DNA from 4 places in the Nonomuraea sp. 10N515B genome. Region 4 is predicted to be linked to each of the others. Evidence: riboswitches for the same ligand, from Rfam matches in the RefSeq annotation. Region 4 holds a riboswitch; each other region holds the start of a gene.
The links. Region 4 has a riboswitch for cyclic di-AMP ahead of ACTWQA_RS13755 (NlpC/P60 family protein). Riboswitches for the same ligand answer to the same signal wherever they lie in the genome.

Region 1 (4,202 bases), on a different contig from region 4:
CGGCGCACCGGCATGCACAAGGCGGTACGCATCCGCCGGCACAGCCCTCGCAGCAGTGCGCCACCCCCCACCAGCACCGCACCCCGTTCCCCGAGGTCGGCCACCAGTTCCGCCGGGCAGTCCTCCACGATCCCGACCGCCGCCCGCTCGATGGTCTCGACCGGCTGCCTGGTCGCCTCATAGATCAGTTGCACCGGGAGCGCCGCCGTGCGCTCCCTGCCGGTCTCCGCGTCCCTGCCGTGGACCAGCACCTGCCGGTCCAGAGGCTTCCACTCGGAGCCCGCGCGCCGCTTCGCCGCCTCCGCCTCGCCCTCGTCGATCAGCAGTCCGTGCTCGCGCTCGACCAGGCGGGCGATCGACCTGCTCATGGCATGGCCGCCGCCCGGGACCGTGCCAGAGGCGACCACGGCCCCGTAAGACAGCACCGCGATCCTGGCCGCGTCGCGCCCGATGTCGATGACCATCCACCCGGCGCAGTCCTTGACCGGCACGCCCGCGCCGAGCGCGGCCGCCAGCGCGTGCGGGATCAGCAGGATGTCCCGCGCCTCCGCCTCGAACGCCAGGTCCCGCAGTGCCGCCCGGTCGATCCGCGTGCACCCGTCGGGCAGCGCCAGGACCACACGGGGCCGGGCGAACGGATGCCCGTGCACTTTACGGACGAAATACCGGATCAGACGCCGGGTGAGCTCACCGTCGGCAGGCAGTCCGTCGCTGATCGGCCAGCACGTCTCGCCGAGGACGTCGACGGCCGCCGCGCCGTACCCGAGGACCTTGCCCGTCTCGGCGTGGCGTGCGACGGCCGAGGGCTCGTCCAGCACGATGCCCTTGCCCTTGACGTAGATCCGGGTGGACGCGGCCCCGAGATCCATCGCCAGGTCATGGCCGAGGACGCTCATTGCCGCTCCGGGGGGTTGGCTATCATGTCGCTTCTGCTTCCCCGGTGCGTACCAACGCAATACCAGGAACGGTTCGTCTTTGCCCAAGGCACGGCCTCAGCCCCGGTTTCGCGCCATAACCGCCGCCGTGCGAAGCTGTGATTGTCCCCAACACCATGGAGGTCCTCATGGCGGATACACCGGAGCCGGAAAACAGCGAAACTCCCGAGGACGAGATGAAGCGCAAGTTCCGCGAGGCGCTGGAGCGCAAGCGCAACCAGCACGCGGGCTCGGGCGAAGGTGGCAGGGGCGGTGACCCATCGAAGATCCACGGGGCGCACGGTCCGGCTGCGAGTAAAAGATCGTTCAGGCGCAAGAGCGGCGGCTGAGGCTGGGATTGCGAGGGGGTACGGCATGCCGTACCCCCTCTTTCTATGCCCGCGAACGCCAACCTCTGCCCGATTCGTCCCTTTACAGCCCTAGGTAGATCTTTCTGCAGATTCATGATGATTTGTTTGCGCGTGTCCGGAATACGTGGTTAAAGTGTGGGCCATTACCTAGCCGAATCCCGATAGATCGGGAACCGGGGACCCAACCCCTGGGGTGAATCCGGCCACGTGCCGGTAGGGCATCTCCACCGCCCGAACCCGTCAGCTAACCCGGTAGGCGTGATGGAGAGGACACCGCATTGATGTACGTACCCCCAGACAGCGTCGTGCCGGCCTCCGGTTGATCGGCCCTTTTCCCAGGCTCTTTTCGCGCTCCGCGTAGTAACCCCCGTTCGGCGTTCTGCCTTGCTACGCCCTTTTTTGGGAGCGCGTGTCCCTGACCCCTCGCAAAGGACCTCACTGCCCCATGTCTGCACGTTTTGGCCTGCGTTCCTGCGCCCTGTTCGCCACCTCCGCCACCACCGTTGTGGCCATCGCCTGCACGGCGGCCCACGCCGATTCCGACACCGAAGAGAAGATCCTGCTCAAGGGCTCTACCACGGCGTCCTATTACTGGGACGACGGATCCGGCCGCAACGGTGACACGGGCATGCCCGCCAGCGGCAAGCCCATGCAGAAAGGCCTGGCCGCCAGTCCGAGCTGGCCGCTGCTGACCGAGGGATATGTGGTCTACAAGGGCAAGAAGCTCCCCTTCTTCGTCGGTGACCGCGGCCCGGGCGTGCCTTCCAACCGTGGCATCATGCTCGACTTGGACGCCAAGACCTTCGCGGAGCTGACTGGCGGCAGGTTCAACCCCAATTCGCTCAGCGTGGACGGCGTCGGCGGCCAGGGTCACATCAAGATCGACTACGTCATCACCAAGTGGGGAGACGGCGTCGGCAAGAAGAACTACCCGGTCCCCTTCTCCACCGGCGCCTGGGGCAGGAAGGACACCAACCCGGCCAAGCCTCCGAAGGTCGTGGCCGAGGAGGAGCCTGCCGAGGTCAAGACCCCCGAGGCCAAGTCCGCCGAGGTCGAGCCCGCTGAGGAGCCCGCCGGCGGCAAGGCGGTGGCGGCTCCGGTTGGGCACCCCGTCACGCCCAAGACCGAGGCGGAGGAGTCGAGCGCCGTGAGCGGCGTCCTCCTCACGGGCGCCCTGGCCATGGCCGGGGGCGGCGTGGTGCTCGGCCACAAGCGCCTGCGCAGGCTTATCAAGCGCTGACTTTACGAGACGGAGACCAGAATGTCATTCTGGTCTCCGTGACCATGCGCGCAGCCGTCAACGGCATCGACATCGCCTACGAGACCTTCGGCTCACCGGCAGGACGACCCCTGCTCCTCATCATGGGGCTCGGCGCCCAGCTCATCCACTGGGACGAGGGGCTCTGCCGGCTCCTGGCGGAGCAGGGACACCACGTCGTACGGTTCGACAACCGCGACGCGGGCCTGTCCACGCACTTCCACGACCAGGGTGTCCCCCCAGCGGGGACGCCTGCGCCATACCTGCTCGACGACCTGGCCGACGACGCCGCCGGCCTCATGGAGGCACTCGGCTGGCCCGCCGCCCATGTGGTCGGCGCGTCGATGGGCGGGATGATCGCCCAGGCCCTGGCCATCCGGCATCCCGGACGGGTGCTGACCCTGACCTCGATCATGTCGACGCCGGGCCCCGAGGTCGCCCCGCCGACCGCGGCGGCGGCCGAGGTGCTGATGGCCACGCCGCCGGCCGACCGTGACGGCGTGCTGGAGCAGGCGCTGCGCACCTGGTCCGTCATCGGCTCGCCCGGCTACGACCTGGACCGCGAGCGGATCATCGCGATGGCCGGGATGGCCTACGACCGGTGCTTCGATCCTGCGGGCACGGCCAGGCAACTGGCCGCCATCATGGCCTCGGGCGGCCGGACGGAGCTGCTCGCCCAGGTGAAGGTGCGCACGCTGGTCCTGCACGGCGAGGCGGACCAGCTCATCCCCGTGGCGGGCGGCCAGGCCACGGCGGCGGCCATCCCCGGCGCCAGGCTGGTGACCTATCCCGGCATGGGCCACGACCTGCCACGCCCCCTCTGGCCCGACATCGTCACCGAGATCACCAAGCTCACCAGCGCCTGAACGCCCGGCGGCGGCCCGCACCGGCCTGCGTGCCGCTCAGGCCGACTTCTCGCGGCACCGGAGTATCTCGGTGATGTTCCGCTCGGCCCACTCGGCCACCGCTGCGATCGGTTCGTGCAGCGAGCGCCCGAGCTCCGTCAGTGTGTACTCGACCCGCGGTGGCACCTCGGCGAACACCTCCCGCGTGACGAGCCCGTCCTGCTCCATGGCCCGCAACGTCTGCGTCAGCACCTTGGGTGTGACCCCACCGATCTGTGCCCGCAGCTGGGTGAACCGCATCGGCCCGCCGATGAGGCTGAGCACGACCAGCACCGACCATTTGTCGCCGATCCGATCCAGAACCACCCGAGTCGGGCAATTCATATCGAAGACATTGCCGGTATCCATAAGGTACTTATAGCACGATGAAGTAACCAGTATCCAATGGATACTCTTGCTGCCATGAAGATCCTTCTCTTTGGCGCGACCGGCATGATCGGCCAGCGTATCGCCGCAGAGCTCACCGACCGCGGGCACGAGGTGACCGGCGTCAGCCGCTCGGGTCCCGTCAAGGGCGACGTTCACGACTCCGCCACTCTGGCCAAGGGCTATGACGCCGTCGTCTCCGCTATCAGCCCCCCGCGCGACGGCACCGAGCCGGAACCGCCCTTCGTCGCCGCCTATCGCGCGCTGATCGACGGCGTGCGCGTGGCCGGCGTGCGCCGCCTGATCGCCGTCGGCGGCGCCGGCAGCCTCCAGGTCGCTCCCGGGGTCGACCTGGTCGACACGCCCGAGTTCCCGGAGATCTACAAGA
Region 2 (4,202 bases), on a different contig from region 4:
TGGGCGGCGGACGGCGTGGACGGCGGCCAGGGTGAGGCGGTACGCGTGCCGCAGGCCGAAGGCACCCTGGTCAAGCTGCCCGTCGGCGAGGATTCCCCGCTGCTGCCGTCCCTGCTCGCCCTGTCGGACGTGCTCCCCACCGGCCACCACTGCGCGGTGACGGCCGGCGTCGGGCCGCACACCTCGGTGACGGTGATCGGCGACGGCGCGGTCGGGCTGTGCGCGGTGCTCGCGGCCAAGCGGCTCGGCGCCGAGCGCATCATGCTCATGGGCCGGCACAAGGGCCGCACCGCTCTGGGGCGAGAGTTCGGCGCCACCGACGTCGTCGCCGAGCGGGGCGAGGAGGGCGTCGACCGGGTACGTGAGCTGACCGGAGGCGACGGCACCCACGCGGTGCTGGAGTGTGTCGGCACCAAAGAGGCGATCGTGACGGCTTTCGCCGTGGCCCGCGACGGCGGAGCGGTGAGCCGGGTCGGTGTGCCGCAGTATGAGCAGGTGCCGATGGGATTTGCCGAGTTCCTGCGCAACCTCACCCTGACCGGCGGGGTGGCGCCGGCTCGCGCGTACATCGAGGAGTTGCTTCCCGAGGTGCTCGACGGGACGATCGAGCCCGGCCGTGTCTTCGACCGCACGGTCGGCCTGGAGGACGTGCCGGACGGTTATCGGGCGATGGCCGCCCGCGAGGCGCTGAAGGTCCTCATCCGTCCCTGAGGACCTTGGGGGTGGCGAACGGTGAGACGCCACCCCCGGCGTCCTCGACCAGGGGCCGAGGGGAGGGTGTCAGACGGCGGGGCGGCCCAGGTCACGCAGCTCCTCGGGGGTCAGCGCGGAGACGTTCTCGTCGACCGGGACGTCGGTGTACTGGTGGATGGTCCACGACTTCCAGTCGGCGGGCGGGGTGAGCGCGCCCTTGGGCTTGCTGTAGTGGGCGACCCACAGCGGATACTCGGCCAGGCCCTTGCCGTAGGTGTCGGCGAAGTTCCAGCCGCTGTAGAACATCGGGGTGACCCCGGTCTTGGCCTTGACGTGCGACAACCACGCCTTCGCCCAGGCGTTGACCTCGCCGGCGGACTCGCCGTCGGTGGTCTCCAGGTCCAGGACCAGCAGGTCGCCCTGCTTGGCGGGCTGAGAGTTCACCACGGACAGGAAGTGCTCCGCCTCGGCGATGGGGTCGTTGCCGGGGTGGCCGTAGTGGTAGGCCCCGCGCACGATCTGCTTCTTGTCGAGCTCGCGCCAGTGCCTGGCGAACGAGGCGTCACGGAAGCTCGTGCCCTCGGTGGCCTTGATGATGCCGAACTGGGCCGAGCTCGCGCTCCAGTCGTACAGCGGCTCGTGGTTGGAGATGTCCAGGCCGAAGGCCAGGGATCGGGACGCGGGCTGAGCCTCGTGCACCGGACTGTGCTCAGGGGATGAGGCGATGGCTGTGCCGACCACACCGGTGAGGGCGGCGGTTGCGGCCAGGATCGCGCCACCGACGGCGAGGCTGAGCGTCTTGGTGGGAAGGTCGAGACGGTTCTTGAGGGACTTGAGGGAATGGACGACTGCGGCAAGCCGGGGCTTGGGCATGGGGTATTGACTCCTTGCTTCCATACCGCCTACCGGGCTAGCTGACGGGTTCGGGCGTGGAAGTGCCCTACGCGCGCAGAAAGATAGGGATCCCCGGCTCCGCGAGGCGCGGATTCGGCGGCCGAACGCCATCCCAGGGATCCCCTCGGGACGCGCGGTCCGGTCAACAAAACGGCAACGACGGTGACGACAGCTCGCCACAACGTATACCGCGATTACGCAAAAGGTATATATCTATCCACAGATAGCGCAAGCGGGGCCCAACGCATTCCCGTGAGGCCATGACCAGGCACGAAGCGCTCGCTATGACGGTTCATGGCCGGGCAGAGGTCGCCGTTGCCGGGCGCCTTCGGCAAACCCCGTCAACGGCCCGGAGTAGGTAAAGAATTTCGCCCCGATCGCCTATCTCGTAGGGCATTCTGTTGCCTGCTCCCTATCCTGGTTTGCATCTCTCTATGCCGTTCGCTTACCTTTAGGAATCAGGGCGTACGCCTGGCAGTGCCGCGTAACGTCCTCCGTATTGCCGAGACCGCGTCTCATCGGCATGGGCATTCGAGTCCGTGACCATGACGCGGCCGCCGAATTCGCGATCTGCGGAACCGGGGACCCACTTTGTCTGGGGTGAATCGGCGCGCTCGACACGAGCGCCCCGTAGGGCACTTCCACGCCCGAACCCGTCAGCTAACCCGGTAGGCGGCATGGAAGCTAGGAGCATTTTTCACCCATGGCCAAGAACGTCTTCGCTCGTGCCCTGACGTCCGCAAGCCTCTCCCTGGTCGCCGCCGGGATGACCGCGACGGTCGTCGCCGGATCCCCGGCCTTCGCCGCCGACCAGCAGTCCACGCAACCCGCGCGGTCCAACCTTCCCGCCTCCCAGGCCATCCCGCAGAAGGGTGCCGGCCAGGTGAGCGCGGACACCGTACTGAAGATCGCCGAGTCGCAGATCGGCGTGACGGAGAACGCCGCCGGCGGCGGCACCCCGTTCCACAGCTGGTACATGTCCTCCCCGCGGGCAGCCGAGACCGTCGCCCGCGACGGCGGCAGCCTGCAGGCCTACGCCAACGCCCCCTGGTGCGCCATGTTCATCTCCTGGGTCGGCGAGCAGGCCGGCGCCCGCCCCACGATGGGCTGGGACGCCTACACCGTCAGCTACGCCAAGTGGTTCCAGGCCAACAAGCACTGGGGCACCGAGGCCAAGCCCGGCGCCGTGGTCTTCTACGACTGGAACGGCCAGGGCACCGACGGCATCGACCACGTCGGCATGGTGAAGAAGGACAACGGCGACGGCACGATCACCGCGATCGAGGGCAACACCGGCAACGGCAAGGTCGAGCAGCGCATCCGGCCCAAGGCCCACGTCGTGGGCTACGGCTACCCCGAGTACAAGGCCTGACCCCAAGGCAGGTCGCCAGAAAGTAACGGGTGGTGCAGGAAAGACTCCTGCACCACCCGTTTTTTGCGCCCTTAACCACTCACCAGCCCAGTTCGTCGCATCCTTGATGATCGGTCGGCTCGACCTGCAGGGTGGCGTGGGCGATGTGATGGCGGCGCAGCAGCACGTCGCGGGCCCGGTCCAGGACGGCATGGTTGTCGTTCGGGTCGCTGGTGACCAGGTGGGCGGTGGCGACGTTCATGCCGGAGGTGAGCGTCCACAGGTGGAGGTCGTGGACGTCGCATACGCCGTCGATGGCGGACAGGTCGGTCGCGACCGCGGTGGCGTCGACGCCCTCCGGCACGTGCTGACCCAGCACGGCGAAGACCTGGCGGCCGAGGGAGACGGCGCGGACGGCGACGAACGCGCCGATGGCCAGGGCGACGAGGGTGTCCCAGACAGGCTGGCCGGTGGTGGCGACGAGCCAGCCGGCGACGATGACGCCGACCGAGCCGGCGGTGTCGGCCACGACCTCCAGGTAGGCGCCCTTCACGTTGAGGCTCTCGGCGGCGCCCGACCGCAGGAGGAGCAGGGCCACGACGTTGACGATCAGGCCGATCGCGCCGACGACGAGCATCGGCCCGGAGGACACCTCGGCCGTGCGGCCGATGCGGCTGATGGCCTCGATGACGACGTAGACGGCGACGCCGAGCATCATGGCCACGGCCAGCAACGAGGCGAACACCTCCGCCCGGTAGGAGCCGTAGCTGCGCCGGCCGGTGGTGTCGGGCCGGGTGGCGATGCGGGTGGCGACCAACGCGGCGCCGAGGGTGACCACGTCGGCCGCCATGTGCCCGGCGTCCGACAGCAGGGACAGCGATCCCGACAGCAGCCCGAAGGCGAGCTCGACGATGAAGAACAGGCCGATGAGCACGAAGGAGACGGCGAGCCGCCAGCGGTGGCGGCCGCCGGCGTGGCCATGTCCATGTCCGTGTCCGTGCCCGGCGCTCATCCGGTGACCTCGCCGTCTCGAGAGCCTGGATGCATGCGAACGCTGCCGGACAGGTCGAGCCGCACGTCGTCGGGCCGGTGGCGGGCGGGCCGGCCTGCGCTCTCAACTCCTGAATGGCTGTTCACATATGAACGATAGCGACATCTGTCACGGGCCTGTCAACACGACGGGCTGTCGGCCGCCGCCGAGCCGCATGCGAGCTCAGCCCTGCTTGCGCCCGTCGCGTTCAGGATGGATGGCCTGCGTGTGCTC
Region 3 (4,202 bases), on a different contig from region 4:
GCGCCGAGCAGGCCTTCGATGAGAGCCTGGCCAGGCTGGGCCTTGACTACGTCGATCTTTTCCTCATCCACTGGCCGGTCCCGAAGCAGGACAAGTACGTGCAGGCGTGGAAGGCCCTCGAAAAGATCTACCGTGACGGGCGGGCCAAGGCCATCGGCACCTCCAACTTCACCGTCCAGACCCTGACCAGGCTCATGGACGAGGCCGAGATCACGCCGTCCATCAACCAGATCGAGCTTCACCCCTACCTGCAGCAGCGCGAGATGCGCGCCTTCCACGAGGCCAACGGCATCCTGACCGAGGCGTGGAGCCCGCTGGGCCAGGGCCAGGGCCTGCTCGACGACCCGGCGCTGAGCGTGCTGTCCGGCAAGTACGGCAAGACGCCCGCCCAGATCGTGCTGCGCTGGCACCTGCAGCTCGGCAACGTCGTCATCCCCAAGTCCGCCACCCCGTCGCGGATCCGCGAGAACATCGACGTGTTCGACTTCATCCTCGACGCCGAGGACATGGCCGCGATCGGCGCCATGAACAGGAACAAGCGCATCGGACCCGACCCCGACACCTTCAACATGACCTGATACGTCTACGATCTCCCCTTGTGCGGGATTTTGCATGGGGAATAGCGGCGACAGGCGGCATAGCGCGCACGGTGGGAGCGGCCATCGTGGCCGAACCGGGCATGCGGGTGGCCGCCGTCGGCTCCAGGAACCTCGGCCGGGCGCAGGCCCTGGCCGCGACGCTGGGCGCGGAGTCGGCCTACGACTCCTATGAGCGGCTGTGCGCCGACCCGGCCGTGGACGCGATCTACGTGGCCACTCCGCACGCCCAGCACCTCCAGGTGGCCGAGGCCGCCATCGCCGCCGGCAAGGCCGTGCTGTGCGAGAAGCCGCTGGCCGCCACCGTGGACGACGCCGAGAAGATGGTGCGCCTGGCACGCGAGGCGGGCGTCTTCTTGATGGAGGCCATGTGGATGAGGTTCAACCCCCTCATCCAGAAGATCGCCTCCGATGAGCGCTTCGGCGAGATCCGCTCCGTGCAGGCCTCCTTCGGCTTCTCCCTGCCCTACGACCCCGCCCACCGGCTCTGGGCGCCCGAGCTGGGCGGCGGCGCGCTGCTCGACCTGGGGATCTACCCGTTCGGGCTGGCCCAGTTGCTCCTCGGCATGCCGACCGGCCTGCGTGTCACCGGCTCTTTGGCCCCGAACGGGGTGGACGCGGAGGCGGGCGGCGTTTTGCTCTACCCGGGCGGCAGGCATGCTCTCGTGGCGACCTCGTTGCTCGGGAATTACCCGAACGATGCCAGCGTTGTGGGCACTCAGATGCGCGCGGACATCCAGGCTCCGTTCTGGGCGCCGCAGCGGATTCTCCTCACCGGGCCCTCCCTGGAGCCGGAAGAGCATGTGCTCGATCCGGCCGACAACGGGTACGCCGGGGAGCTCCGCGAAGTCCGCGCAGCCACGGCCGAAGGCAGGACCGAAAGTTCGATCATGCCGCTTGACGATTCCCTTGCCATGATGGGGCTTCTGGCCGACGCCCGCGGGCAACTTGCCTAACTGGGCTTTTATCTAGTTGTAATCCTCTTGCCGCATGTATTACCTTATGGGGCATCTTGAGGTATGCGTCCGGTTTGTCCGGTCGCGTCCGACCATCGCACGAAACATCACAGGACAGTCCTGTGACCGCTGAATCCGCCTTGCGCGGAACCGGGGACCCAAGTCTTTGGGGCGAATCGGCACTTCGGTGCCGTAGGGCAGCTTCCACGCCCGAGCCCGTCAGCTAACCCGGTAAGCGGCATGGAAGCAAGGAGTAAACCCCCTCGATGGCCAAGTTCCGCATCCCCGCTGCCGCCAACAAGATCAACATCGCCCGCGCCGCCCTCGGCGCCACCGTCCTGGCCACCGCGGTCACCGCCCACGTCACGGGCACCGCCATCGCCGCCGCGGACAAGCAGCCGGTCGCCACCGCCGAGCAGGCAGGCGCCAGGACCAAGACCGGCGAGACCAAGATCAACGTCACCGCCGATCAGGTCCTGGCCCTGGCCAGGTCCCAGGTCGGCACCAGCGAGAACGCCGCCGGCGGCGGCACCAAGTACCAGCAGTGGTACGCCAACTCCCAGCGCGCCGCCGAGACCATCGCCCGCGACGGCGGCAGCCGCGCCATGTATCTGAACGCCGCCTGGTGCGCGATGTTCGTCTCCTGGGTCGGCGAGCAGACCGGCGCCCGCCCGCAGGTCGGCTGGGACGCCTGGACCGTCGCCCACGCCAAGTGGTTCAAGGCCAACAACCGCTTCGGCACCGTCGCCAAGCCCGGCGCCGTCGTGTACTTCTCCTGGAGCGGCAGCAAGAACATCCGTGACATCAACCACGTCGGGTTCGTCGTGAAGGACAACCAGGACGGCACCATCTCCACCATCGAGGGCAACACCGGCAACGGCAAGGTCGAAGAGCGGACCCGGCCGAAGGCGCACGTCGTCGGCTACGGCTACCCCGAGTACGCCGCCTGACCCTCCCCCGCCCCAACGAGCGCGCGTCCCCGAGACATGGGACGCGCGCTCGCCGCGTTCACGGCCCGACCGCAGGCCTTCAGCCGAGAAAAAACCGCGCCAGAGCGGCGGCGACCGCGGCCGGGTCGTTCTCCATCGGGATGTGACCGGCGCTCGGGACGCGGACCAGGGAGGTGTTCGGCATCTCGGCGGCGAAACGCTCGGCGTACCGGACCTCCTGGAAGGTGTCGTTCTCCCCCCACACCAGCAGCTTCGGCGTCCCGTCGGCCTGCAGCGCGGGCACCAGGTCCAGCGTGTAGCGGCCGTCGGCGGCTCCCGCCAGCGCCATCCACGACCGTCGCACCCGGGCGTCGTTCCACGGGTCCAGGTAGTCGGCCAGCTCGGCCTCCGTCGCGGGGCGGTGCAGCGCCGTGGTGACGGCCGTGCGGCGGGCGGCCAGCAACTCCTCCGCGGTCACCGCCGCCACCACCGCCGGATCACGGAAACGGGCCACGCCCGGCACCGGCCACGAGTCGTACGTGACCGAGTTGACCAGCGCCAGCCGCCGCACCTTCACCTCGCCCGCGGCCAGCAGGTGCTGCGCCACCGCGCCCCCGATGTCGTGCCCCGCCACCGCCAGCGGCTCGCCGGCGCCCACCGCCGCCGCGAACCGGGTCACCCACCCGGCCAGCGCCGGGACCGTCGCCGTCGCCATGGCGAGCTCCCCTTCGGAGCGCCCCAGCCCCGGCAGATCCACCGCGACGGGACGCAGCCCCGCCGCGGCCAGCTCGTCCAGCACCGGCTGCCAGACCCGGCTCCAGTACGTCCCGTGCAGCAGCAACACAACCGGACCCCGCTCGCCCGCCGTCAGATAGCTGGCCTGCCGCCCGTCGACTTCGATCGTCATTCGCTCAGACATGGCATAACCATCGGGTTCTGACCAACCGCCGGTCAAATACCAATTAGGGTATGCCGCTATGACGTTAGCGCAGCTCCGGGCGTTGATCGCGGTCGCCGAGCACGGCGGCTTCACCGCCGCCGCCGACCACACCGGCATGTCCCAGCCCGCCGTCAGCCGCGCCATCGCCGCGCTCGAACGCGAGCTCGGCGCGGCCCTGTTCGTACGCCACCGCGACGGCATCGCCCTCACCGAGGCCGGCCGCCGCGCGGTCAACCGGGCCCGCGAGGTGCTGCGCCACTTCGACCTCGTCCGCGCCGACGTGGCGGCCGCCGCCGGCCAGATCACCGGCGAATTGCGCCTGGCCAGCCTCCCCAGCGCCACGGGAACGCTCATCGCCCGGTTGCTGCGCGCGTTCACCGACCGCTACCCGCAGGTGCGCGTACGGCTGTTCGAGGGGGTGGACGACGACATCCGGGCCTGGCTGCACCGGGGCGCCGCCGAGGTCGGCGTCGTGACCTTGCCCGCCCCCGGACTGGACACCGTCCCGCTGAGCACCCACGACATGGTGGCCGTGCTGCCCGCCGGCCACCCGCTCGCCGATCAGGCAGTGGTGCATCTCGCCGATTTCGCCGACCGGCCGTTCATCCTGACCACCGCCGGCTGCCGCCCGCTGATCATGACCGCGGCGCGGGCGTCGGACGTACGGCTCGACGTCGCCTTCGAGGCGAGCGGCCCGGCTGCCATCCTCGAGATGGTGGCCGCGGGGCTCGGGGTCAGCATCGTTCCCACCCTGGGCCTGCCCGCGGACCTCGGCGCGGTG
Region 4 (4,202 bases):
GCTCGCGGTAGCGCGCGTATGGCTCGCGTAGAAAGTCCGGATCGCTCGGATCAAAACCAGGACGTCTGCCAGGCTCATCCTGTCCCGGGCCGGGGCCTATTGGACCGTTCTATGAGATCGCTCATTGTGCCGGCGGTCTCGTCGCCATATGGCGAGTTCGCCACATATAACGGATCATGTCAATAGTGCCCGTCAAGTGCGAAGATTCTGGCGCTTGACGACCTTTCCGGGATGCGTTTACCGTCTGCGAGACGAGCGGCTTTGGCCCGTTGTGAGGTCCGAGTTCTGCTGTTGGGGGGGAGGGCTCCCGATGGATGTGCTCACTGAAGGCGTCGAGCTGAGCCATGCGGATCTGGCGTTGCTGGCGGAGCTGGCCAAGGGGGTTACGGTCGATCGCGTGGGGAGACGTTTGGATATCAGTGGGCGGACAGTACGCCGGCGGTTACGGGGCATCTGCGACCGCATCGGCGTGGCCACGGCCATCGAGGCCGTGGCCTGGGCGGCGCGGCGTCAGCTGATCTGACGCCTCAGTCGGCGATGCGCACCGCGCCGGCGTACGGGCGGTTGGCGATCGAGGCGATGTGCACGACATCACCTGTGCGCGGGGCGTGCACCATCATGCCCCCTCCCAGGTAGATGCCGACGTGATGCAGGTCGCTGTAGAAGAACACCAGGTCGCCCGCGCGTAGCTCGGACCTGTCGATGTGCCGGCCCGCGGTCCACTGGTCACCGGTGTAGTGCGGCAGCGAGATGCCGACCCGCTGGAAGGCCGCCATCACCAGGCCGGAGCAGTCGTAGGAGCTGGGGCCCTCGGCGCCCCAGACGTACGGCTTGAGCTGCTGTGTGAGTGCCCACCTCGCGGCCTGGGCCGCCTTGCCGTTGCCGGGGATCGGCAGGTTGATGTGCACGCGCTTGCCGGCCCGGCCGGCCTCTCCCATGGCCCGCCTGAACAGGTTGCTCTCGGCCTTGGCCACCAGCTTGGTGATCTTGTCGCGCTTGCTGTCGAGGTCCGCGACGATCTTCTGCAGCTCCTCCATGCGGGTCTTGGCGCCCGCTCTGGCGCGTTCGGCGGCGTCCATGGCCTTGGCGAGCTGGTTGACCTGCTCGGCCTGCTGCTGTTCCAATGCGTACGTGGTCGCGGCCTGATCGAGGAACTTCTCGGGGTCGGTCGACGAGGTGAAAGCAAGCGCCCTGCTCAGCCCACCGGAGATGTAGGCGTTCTGAGCGAGCATGGCGGCCTTGGCGCGCTTGGCGGCGAGATCCGCCTCGCTGCCGGCCAGCGTCTTCTGGGCGGCGTCGGCCGCCTTCTGCGCGACCTTGTATTTCTCCCGCTGCCCGTTGTACTGCTCCGTCAGCGTCTCGATCTCGACGTGCAGCTTCTCGACCTGGTCGGAGAGCTCCTTGAGCGAGGGTGTGGGATCCGCGGACGCCGGAGCGGCGGCGGGGATGGCGATCAGGAGCGTGGCCACTGTGATGCTCACCACGCCGAGGCGGCGTGCGAGCCAGGCCCGTTCCGGAGGGCGGGCATGCCTGCCCGCCGACTTCCCCCCACGGCCGTGCGTACGCTTCACCAACCAGCTCCTCTCATTGACGCCTACCGGGTTAGCTGACGGGTTCGGGCCGGAGCAGCCCTACCGAAGAACTCGGATTCACCCCGATGGTGGCGTGCGAAGCTCGCCACCGGTGGATCCCCGGCTCCCCATGCGGGAATTGGGCGTGTCTCCCGCGTGCGCCACGCGGGGAACGTTGTCGCTGGACACTAATGCACTCCGGGTTCGTGCTCAACCAGAACTGCTCGATCTGTAGAGGTTTCACAACTGGCGGGTCACAAGGTGATCTCGTGATCAGCCATGCAGAAGAGACCTTATGTCCCCTTTGTCATTGCTTCTGCCGAACGCCGGAAGACGCCGGGCTCGTGCCCATGTGGCTCGTGGCACGTCACAGGATGGGGCCAGACATGGGAGTTAGGACCGAACCGTAATGACATCTGTACTCTGGAGAGCCATGGAACAGGTGGCCGAACTGACGACGCCGGAGACCGCGGTGGTGGTCCGGCGTGCCCGCACGCCCGACGTGCGGAGGATCAGGCGCCTGGTCGACACCTATGCGGGCGCCGGCCCCCGGCTCCTGGAGAAGACCACAGTGACCCTGTACGAGGACGTACAGGAGTTCTGGGTGGCCGAGCTGGGCGGGCGGGTGGTCGGGTGTGGCGCGCTCCACGTCCTGTGGGAGGACCTGGCCGAGGTCCGCACGGTGGCCGTCGATCCTGAGTGCCGGGGCATGGGGATCGGCCACCGGATCGTCTCCGCGCTCATCCGGCAGGCGAACGATCTGGGACTGCGGCGTGTATTCTGCCTGACTTTTGAGGTCGATTTCTTCGCGCGGCACGGCTTCCGCCCGATCCAGGGCACGCCGGTCTCGCCCGAGGTCTACGCCGAACTGCTGGCTTCGTACGACGAGGGTGTGGCGGAGTTCCTCGACCTGGAGCACGTGAAGCCGAACACCCTGGGCAACACCCGCATGCTGCTCCACCTGACATCGGGTGACGCTGGCCTTGACTAGCTGGAAAGGTGATTGTTGATACCTATGTCGATACGTTGGGCAGCACAGGGCATGTGTCCTGACACGTGCCACATGCGCACTCGAAGCGAGGTGACACGGTGAGCACCGGACAGCCGCCGTATCCACAGGACGAATCGGGCGAGAACTCTGCACCCGGAAATCCCCAGTACGGGCAGCAGAACACGGGCCGCCACCCCGGCGAGCCCGACCCCGACGTCACTGTGGTCGGCTACCGGGCGGACGACGCCTATGGCCAGCAGCCCCCATACGGCCAGCAGGGCTACGGACAGCAACAGGGTTACGGCCAGCAACAACAGCAGTACGGCCAGCAACCCGCCGACGCCCAGTACGGGCAGCAGCAGGGCTACGGCCAGCAGCCGGATTACGGTCAGCAGGCGCAGCACGGCCAGCAGGGCTACGGCCAGCAACAGCAATACGGCCAGCAGCCACAGTATGGTCAGCAGCCGCAGTCCCAGCCGGGCTACGGCCAGCAGCCCGGCTATGGTCAGCAGGCTCAGTCCCAGCCCGACTATGGGCAGCAGGGCTACGGCCAGCAGGCGCAGTCCCAGCCGGGCTACGGCCAGCAGCCCTCCTCCGGGCAGTATGGCGCCCAGCAGCCGCAGTATGGCCAGCAGCCCCAGGCGCAGCCCGACTACGGCCAGCAGCAGGGCTACGGTCAGCAGGCTCAGTCCCAGCCCGACTACGGGCAGCAGCAGGGCTATGGCCAGCAACCGCAGTCGCAGCCGGGCTACGGCCAGCAGCAGGGCTATGGTCAGCAGGCTCAGTCGCAGCCCGATTACGGGCAGCAGCAGGGCTATGGTCAGCAGGCTCAGTCCCAGCCCGATTACGGGCAGCAGCAGGGCTACGGTCAGCAGGCTCAGTCCCAGCCCGGCTACGGCCAGCAGCAGGGCTACGGTCAGCAGCAGCAGGGCTACGACCAGCAGGGTTATGGCCAGCAGGCGCAGTCCCAGCCTGGCTACGCCCAGCCCCAGTACGGCCAGCAGCAGTACGGCGACCAGCAGTACGGCCAGGCCTACGGGCAGCCGCAGCAGGCCGCCTATGGCCAGCCGGGCTACGGCCAGGCCTACGGGCAGCCGGTCGGCGTGCAACCTCCGGGCGCACCGGCTCCGCTGGCGGAGTGGTGGCAGCGGCTGGTGGCGAGGATCGTCGACGGCGTGATCTTCGGCGTCGTGATGGGCCTGGTGACCTTCATCTTCGGGCTGTTCCTGGTCGCGAGCTACAGCTCGACCACCGGGGCGAGCACGGGCCTGTTCGGTTCGTTCGTCATCGGCATCCTGATGTCGATCGTCCTCACCCTCGTCTACGTCGGCTACGACTTCTTCATGCACAAGATGAAGGGTCAGACCGTCGGCAAGATGATCATGGGCATCAAGGTCGTCCAGGTCGGCGGCCCGGTGCCGCCGGGCGGCATCCCCAACGACGCGGCACTCAAGCGCGCGCTCGTGACGTGGGGCGCCTACATCTTCTACTGGATTCCCTTCGGAACGCTCCTCGCTCCCCTTCTGAGCGGCCTGAACGGCGCCTCCATGCTGTGGGACAAGCCGCTGCAGCAGACGTTCGCGGACAAGTTCGCGCGCACCGTGGTGGTGAAGATCAAGTAGTCCTCCCGCACGTAAACA

Region 1: it holds a riboswitch for cyclic di-AMP, as region 4 does, so the genes downstream of both, ACTWQA_RS05155 (hypothetical protein) here and ACTWQA_RS13755 (NlpC/P60 family protein) in region 4, are expected to answer to the same signal.
Region 2: it holds a riboswitch for cyclic di-AMP, as region 4 does, so the genes downstream of both, ACTWQA_RS39580 (glycoside hydrolase family 25 protein) here and ACTWQA_RS13755 (NlpC/P60 family protein) in region 4, are expected to answer to the same signal.
Region 3: it holds a riboswitch for cyclic di-AMP, as region 4 does, so the genes downstream of both, ACTWQA_RS03335 (CHAP domain-containing protein) here and ACTWQA_RS13755 (NlpC/P60 family protein) in region 4, are expected to answer to the same signal.

Annotation. Positions count from the first base shown of each region.
Region 1 is NZ_JBQQBQ010000003.1:135,560-139,761, reverse strand. It holds gene ACTWQA_RS05165 (rod shape-determining protein) at 1-896, opposite strand, end outside; gene ACTWQA_RS05160 (DUF5302 domain-containing protein) at 1,064-1,264, shown strand; cyclic di-AMP (ydaO/yuaA leader) riboswitch at 1,425-1,559, shown strand; gene ACTWQA_RS05155 (hypothetical protein) at 1,731-2,525, shown strand; gene ACTWQA_RS05150 (alpha/beta fold hydrolase) at 2,570-3,409, shown strand; gene ACTWQA_RS05145 (winged helix-turn-helix transcriptional regulator) at 3,446-3,772, opposite strand; gene ACTWQA_RS05140 (NAD(P)-dependent oxidoreductase) at 3,851-4,202, shown strand, end outside.
Region 2 is NZ_JBQQBQ010000038.1:53,686-57,887, forward strand. It holds gene ACTWQA_RS39575 (zinc-binding dehydrogenase) at 1-711, shown strand, start outside; gene ACTWQA_RS39580 (glycoside hydrolase family 25 protein) at 781-1,566, opposite strand; cyclic di-AMP (ydaO/yuaA leader) riboswitch at 1,578-1,696, opposite strand; cyclic di-AMP (ydaO/yuaA leader) riboswitch at 2,133-2,277, shown strand; gene ACTWQA_RS39585 (CHAP domain-containing protein) at 2,291-2,959, shown strand; gene ACTWQA_RS39590 (cation diffusion facilitator family transporter) at 3,039-3,950, opposite strand; gene ACTWQA_RS39595 (ArsR/SmtB family transcription factor) at 4,152-4,202, opposite strand, start outside.
Region 3 is NZ_JBQQBQ010000002.1:198,268-202,469, reverse strand. It holds gene ACTWQA_RS03345 (aldo/keto reductase) at 1-578, shown strand, start outside; gene ACTWQA_RS03340 (Gfo/Idh/MocA family protein) at 599-1,552, shown strand; cyclic di-AMP (ydaO/yuaA leader) riboswitch at 1,670-1,805, shown strand; gene ACTWQA_RS03335 (CHAP domain-containing protein) at 1,819-2,502, shown strand; gene ACTWQA_RS03330 (alpha/beta fold hydrolase) at 2,582-3,400, opposite strand; gene ACTWQA_RS03325 (LysR family transcriptional regulator) at 3,459-4,202, shown strand, end outside.
Region 4 is NZ_JBQQBQ010000008.1:47,177-51,378, forward strand. It holds gene ACTWQA_RS13750 (LuxR C-terminal-related transcriptional regulator) at 311-523, shown strand; gene ACTWQA_RS13755 (NlpC/P60 family protein) at 528-1,571, opposite strand; cyclic di-AMP (ydaO/yuaA leader) riboswitch at 1,577-1,727, opposite strand; gene ACTWQA_RS13760 (amino-acid N-acetyltransferase) at 2,005-2,562, shown strand; gene ACTWQA_RS13765 (hypothetical protein) at 2,559-3,671, opposite strand; gene ACTWQA_RS13770 (RDD family protein) at 3,666-4,184, shown strand.